Regions from separate parts of the Arthrobacter sp. SAFR-023 genome, predicted to be linked through region 2. Evidence: riboswitches for the same ligand, from Rfam matches in the RefSeq annotation. Region 2 holds a riboswitch; the other holds the start of a gene.
What was found. A riboswitch is a leader RNA that binds a small molecule or an ion and turns the genes downstream of it on or off. The one in region 2 is predicted to bind S-adenosylmethionine.

Region 1: it holds a riboswitch for S-adenosylmethionine, as region 2 does, so the genes downstream of both, ACTHQX_RS15010 (DUF1737 domain-containing protein) here and metX (homoserine O-acetyltransferase MetX) in region 2, are expected to answer to the same signal.

What each region holds. Positions count from the first base shown of each region.
Region 1 covers NZ_JBQCMF010000013.1:116,125-119,324, reverse strand. Annotated here, with positions in the region: gene ACTHQX_RS15020 (O-succinylhomoserine sulfhydrylase) at 1-1,115, opposite strand, end outside; gene ACTHQX_RS15015 (rhodanese-like domain-containing protein) at 1,117-1,536, opposite strand; gene ACTHQX_RS15010 (DUF1737 domain-containing protein) at 1,533-1,841, opposite strand; SAM riboswitch class IV at 1,855-1,969, opposite strand; gene ACTHQX_RS15005 (NtaA/DmoA family FMN-dependent monooxygenase) at 2,134-3,200, shown strand, end outside.
Region 2 covers NZ_JBQCMF010000002.1:178,255-181,454, forward strand. Annotated here, with positions in the region: gene ACTHQX_RS03060 (MFS transporter) at 1-241, opposite strand, end outside; gene metX (homoserine O-acetyltransferase MetX) at 458-1,675, opposite strand; SAM riboswitch class IV at 1,688-1,803, opposite strand; gene ACTHQX_RS03070 (bifunctional o-acetylhomoserine/o-acetylserine sulfhydrylase) at 1,908-3,200, opposite strand, start outside.

The DNA.
Region 1 (3,200 bases), on a different contig from region 2:
ATCGCGGCACGTCCTTCCGGTCCCATGGCCCGGTGCGTCGTGGTGGCGGGGTGGGTGATCAGCGACTTGGCGTCGCCCAGGTTGTTGGAGATGTCGATGATCTTCAGGGCGTCCAGCAGCGCGAAGGCGGCCTCCTTGCCCGACTGGCCGGCCGCCGTCGCAAGCTCCAGCGTGAGGACGGTGCCGCCGGCCTTCATCTGCTTGGCCGCCAGTTCGTACTGCGGGTGCGACTTGAGCAGCGGGTACTTCACCCAGTTGACGGCGGGCTGGGCCTCGAGCCATTCGGCCAGGCGCAGCGCCGTGGCGGACGAGTGGTTCACGCGCAGCGCCATGGTCTCCAGGCCCTTGGTGAGGACCCAGGCGTTGAATGAGGAGAGGGCCGGGCCGGTGTGGCGCATGAGCTGCTTGACCGGGCCGTCGATGAATTCCTTGGTGCCCAGGATGGCTCCGCCCATCACCCGGCCCTGGCCGTCGATGTGCTTCGTGCCGGAGTAGACCACCACGTCCGCGCCGAGGTCTCCGCAGCGCTGCAGCAGCGGGGTGGCGAAGACGTTGTCCGCCACAACCTTGGCGCCGGCGGCGTGGGCGAGTTCGCTGACCGCCGCGATGTCCACGATTTCCTGCATGGGATTGGACGGGGATTCGAAGAAGACGGCTGCGGTGGGCACCGAGAGGGCAGCCCGCCACTGCTCGAGGTCCGGACCGTCCACGAAGACCGTCTCCACGCCCCAGCGCGGCAGGATTTCGTTGAGGATCACGAAGCAGGAGCCGAACAGGGAACGGCTGGCGACCACGCGGTCCCCGGCCCCGAGCAGGGCGCCCAAGGCGGTGAACACGGCGGACATTCCGGACGCCGTCGCAAAGCACGCCTCGGTGCCTTCGAGCAGGCGGAGCCGTTCCTGGAAGGTGGCCACGGACGGGTTGCCGTAGCGCGAGTAGACGAAGCGTTCGTCCTCGCCGGTGAAGGCGCGCTCCGCGGCTGCGGCGGACTCGTAGACGAACCCGGAGTTGAGGAAAACGGGTTCGGTGGTCTCTTGGAAATTGGTGCGGTCAAGCCCGCCGCGCACGGCCTGGGTGTCGGGGCTCCAGCCGGCGGCGTCGTGATTAAAGGTCAATTTAGTTCTTTCCCAGGTTCGTCGGCAGGCCGCGGTTCTTCCAGCCGTTCACGGTGCGCTCACCGTAGCGGTCAGGTTCGCCCTCGAAGCCTTCGAGCACGTTGTAGGAGGTGAAACCCGCCTGGGTGGCAGCGATTGCCGCGCCGATGGAGCGCTGGCCGGAGCGGCACAGGAAAAGCAGCTCCACGCTCTTGTCCTCCGGCGCCTGCTGCTTCAGCTGTTCGACGAAGTCGGAGTTGGGAATGCCGCCGGGAAAAGTCCATTGGATAAACAGGGGATCGTTGCGCTGGCTGTTCGCGGATACAGTTTCCGGGACGCCGATGTGCGCCCATTCACCCTCGGTGCGCACATCCACCAGGATGGCGCCCTCTTCGAGCTTGGCCCAGGCGTCCTGCGGGGTGAGGTCTCCGGCGTAGCTCATGCGTGGCCCTCGTAGGCTTCTTCGGCGAGGTCCTCGTCAGAGTCCAGCCGGTCAACGGCGGTGGCGACGGCGGCATCTGCACTGGCGATGGCGGCTGGCAGGATGAGGGCCTGGGCCACGATGACGCCGGTGCCGTTGAAGGTGGCGGCAGGGCTGCCGTGCAGCACGTAGCCCTCAGCCAGGGCAGCCGAGATGCGCTCACAGAACGCTCGGTCGTCCGGCCCCGTGATCAGGCGGTAGGACAGCTTCTCCTCGGGTTTATCCTGCTGGGATGGCAGTGTTGCAACGGCGGGGGCGTCTGACACGACGGATCTCCTTTTCTCACGCTTGCAGCTCGAAGTGGTCGATATGCCGAGTATTCACCTGAGGCACCCCGCCGGAGAAGGAGGGTTGCCGACCGGCCAGTCAGGGCTTAATACCGGTACTCATTACTCCCCAAAAACGTAACACTGACGACGGCGGGGCGCACCGCCGCCGCCGTCATCTTCCGTAACGCATCAAACCGCAACGGGAGGATAATGACGGGAGATGAACCGCCGTAACGCCGGATGAAACCAGGCCGCAGTGAATGATTCGACTCCGAATACAGTGACTCCCATGCTGCACTTTGGATGGTTTGTGGGCCATGGCTTCGGGGTCCAGGGCTGGGGGACGCCCGGCTACGGAATCGGCTACGACTGGAGGAAGCCCGCCCCCTACCAGCATGCAGTCCGCGAGTTTGAGCGGGCGGGGCTGGACCTGTTCATCATCGAGGACTCCCTCACCGTTCCGGACACTTACGGCGGGAGTGCGGAGGTCTCGCTGGCTCAGGCGTCCTTCGCGCCGAAGCACGATCCGCTGGCCCTGGTGCCGTATCTGCTCTCCGCCACGGAACACCTCGGCATTGTGCCCACCATCAGCGCCTCCTTCTACCCGCCGTTCACGGCCGCCCGGCTGCTGGCCACGCTGCAGCACTTCTCCAACGGGCAGCTGGGCTGGAACGTGGTGACCTCCGGTAGCGACCTTGCCGCGCAGAACTACGGACTGGACCAGCAGATCGAGCATGACCTCCGCTACGAGAAGGCCGAGGAGTTCGTGGACGTCGTGCGCAAGCTCTGGCGCAGCTGGGAACCGGACGCCATCCGGGAGGACACCCGGGCGGGAATCTTTGCGGACCACACCAAGGTCCGGCCGATCCACCACGAGGGGGAGTTTTTCAAGGTCCGGGGACCGCTAAACACGGCCCCGCTGCCGGAGGAGCCGGTGCTCGTTCAGGCCGGGGCATCACCGCGGGGCAAGGCCTTCGCCGGTGCGAACGCCGATGTTGCGATCGCCCTGGCCCGCGGCGCCGACGGCATGAAGGCGTACCGGGACTCCATCCGCGCCGAGGCAGCCGCGGCCGGCCGTAATCCTGACGACGTCAAGGTGCTGTTCGTCCTCAAACCCACCGTGACCGGCTCCAAGGCTGAAGCGGAGGAGCTGCGGGCGGCGCGCCGGGAGCTCACGCAGCGGGACATCGACAGCCAGCTCAACTCGATCTCCTACCTGTCCGTTATCGACTTCAAGCAGTTCGACCTCGACGCGCCCCTCCCCGAGCTCAGCACCAACAGCAACCAGGGCACCCTGGAGCACTTCTCCAAGGCCGCGCCCCCGGGTTCCACGCTGCGGCAGATCCTGCAGGCACG
Region 2 (3,200 bases):
TCGGGCGGGCAACGAATCCGACGGCGTACGTGAGGAAGGCGGCGATGATGCCGTCCAGCTCGGTGCCGGCGTTGGGGAAGAAGGTCTTGCCGAAGACCAGGGTGGCAGCCGAAGCGTAGAGGAAGAACTCATACCACTCCACGACGGTGCCGGCCATGGATGCCGTGACAACTTTCTTGAGGCCTGAGGCCTTGACGTCGGTTTCCTCTACACGCCTTGCGGCGGAGCTTTCCGTACTCATTGCAAACTCCTTCGGCGTCTTCCTCGACGCCACGGGGACCGGTCGATGGCGACGGGTGTGTGATGCACACCACGAACGCCGGATTCAACGAGTATGGTCTGCCGATGAAGCAAGCTCAACGCCAAATAGTGCAGGGCCCATCTGCATTTATGCACACAAGCTGCGTTGGCGTTGTCACGGCACGGCCGGCCCCGGCCGCGTGGAGCGGGCCTGAGGTCAGTTGAGGAGGTGCGCCCTGAGCTGGGCGTTCAGCTGGCCGATCTCCGTGAGGAAGCCGTCGTGGCCGATCGGGGAATCGATCATATGGACATCCACTGTTCCAGGCAGGGACTCGGCCAGTTCCTGCGACTGGGCGGGAAAGTACAGACGGTCCGACTCCACGGCGGCCACGAAGAAGTCGGCGGTGGTCCGGGCGAGGGTCTCCTTGAGCGTTCCCCGCCCGCGGGTGACGTCGTGGCTCATGAGCGCTTCCGTCAGGGCGATGTAGCTGTTGGCGTCGAAGCGCCGGACCAGTTTGTTGCCCTGGTGGTCGAGGTAGCTCTCCACCTGGTAACGGCCGCGGCCCGCCAGGGCATCGGCCTGCAGCGGCTGTTCAGCGGCCTGGGCGTTCCTGCCGAACCGGAAATCGAGTTCGTAGGCAGACCGGTATGTGATGTGGGCAATCCGCCGAGCGAGCGCCAGGCCATCCGCGGGTTCCGGTCCGCCGTAGTAGTCGCCGCCGTTGAAGTGGCGGTCCTGCCGAATGGCAAGCGTCTGTGCCTGCGCGAACGCGATCTGTTCGGCCGTGCTCCTGGCACCGACGGAGATGACACCGCAGCGCCGCACCCGTCCCGGGAAAGTTACTGCCCATTCGAGGGCGCGCGCCCCGCCCATGGAGCCGCCCACCACAGCATGCCAGCTGCTGATGCCGAGCCGGTCAGCCAGCCGCGCCTCGGCCGCCGTGGAATCCCTCAGCGTCACCAGCGGAAAGCGTGAACCCCAGGGCTTGCCGTCCGGAGCTGTCGACGACGGCCCGGTGGACCCGTAACAGCCACCGAGGATGTTAATGGAAATGACGAAGAACCTGTCGGTGTCCGCCGGCGCACCGGGCCCGGCGAGCTGTTCCCACCAGCCCTCTTCAGTTCCCGCGCCGCCCCGGGTCACGTGCGTGTCCCCGGTGAGGGCATGCTGAACGAGGATGGCGTTGGAGCCGTCCTCGTTGAGCGTTCCCCAGGTTTCGTAGGCCAGGGTCACGTCCGGCAGGAATCCCCCGGCCTCGAGTTCCAGGCTGCCGACGTTGACGTATTGGACAGTGCCGTTGGGGACGGTGCAGTTGGGAACAGTGCCATTGGGGACGGTGCCATTCGGAACAGTGCTGCTCCCAGCCGTGCCTTGCGGAGCCTTGCCGTTCGGTACTACGGCGGCGGGTACATCAGTGCTGACAGAAATCGTCATAGGTAAACCTCTTCTACGCGCTTGCCCGCCGGCAGCTGTCCGGCAGGCCAGGTCTTCACCCGGGGCACCCCACCGCGGAAGGAGGGTTGCCGGCCAGCAAGCCGGGGCTGTCGCTGGCACTCATGACCTGTTGCCCAGTTTACGAAACAGGCGGACATCTGCGCTAAGAATGTGACGGCTGTGTGACTCCCGGCCCCTCACGGGCCGGAAGCCACACCGGTAGCACGCGAAGTCAGGCGCCCTTTGCCGCGCGGAATCCGGCGTCGAGGTCGGCCAGGATGTCATCGATGTGCTCCAGGCCCACCGACAGCCGGACCAGGCCGGGGGCAACCCCCGCCACGGCCTGCTGCTCCGGCGTGAGCTGGCTGTGCGTGGTCGACGCCGGGTGGATGACGAGGGAGCGGACGTCACCAATGTTTGCCACATGGGAGTGCAGTTCCAGGGCATCCACGAAGCGCTTTCCGGCCTCGGCGCCGCCGGCCAGCGTAAAGGCCACCACCGCGCCGGTGCCCTTGGGCCCGTACTTCAGGCCGCGCTCGTACCAGGGGCTGGACGGCAGCCCGGCGTAGGCCACGGACTCCACGTCGTCCCGGGCTTCCAGCCAGCCGGCCACGGCTGCCGCGTTGGCCACGTGGCGCTCCACCCGAAGGCTCAGGGTTTCCAGGCTCTGCGCGATGAGGAAGGCATTGAACGGGGACACCGCGGAGCCCAGGTCGCGGAGCAGCTGGACGCGGGCCTTGAGGATGTAGGACAGGTTGGCTCCCAGGGCGCCGCCTGCGCCAAGGTCCCGGGCATAAACCAGCCCGTTGTAGGTGGGGTCCGGCGTATTGAAGCCGGGGAAACGCACCTGGTCCTTGCCGAAGTCGAAGTTGCCTGAATCCACGATGACGCCGGCAATGGCGGCACCGTGACCGCCGAGGTATTTGGTGGCCGAGTGCACCACGATGTCCGCACCCCACTCGAGCGGGCGGATGAGGTAGGGCGTGGACAGGGTGTTGTCCACGATCAGCGGCACGCCGGCCTCGTGCGCTGTCCGGGCAACGCCTTCGATGTCCAGCACGTCCTGCCGGGGGTTCGACACCACCTCGGCAAAGAAGAGCTTGGTGTTCGGCCGCACGGCGTCGCGCCACTGCTCCAGGTTGTCCGGGTCTGCCACGAAGGTGACGGAGACTCCGAACTTCTTCAGGGTGTGTGCCAGCAGGTTGTAGGTGCCGCCGTAGAGGCTGGGGCTGGCAACAATGTGGTCACCGGCCTCGGCGATGTTAAGGATGGCGTACGTTTCGGCGGCCTGGCCGGAGCTCAGGAGCAGTGCCGCAAGCCCTCCTTCCAGACTGGCGATGCGCTGTTCAACGGCATCCTGGGTAGGGTTGCCGATCCGGGTGTAGATAGGTGCGATCTCGGCCAGCGCAAAGCGGTCCGCTGCACTTTCGGCGCTGGGGAAGACGAACGACGTCGTCTGGTAGATCGGCAGTGCCCGGGCGCCGGTGGCGCCGTCCGGCGCCTGGCCGGCATGGATCTGGCGGGT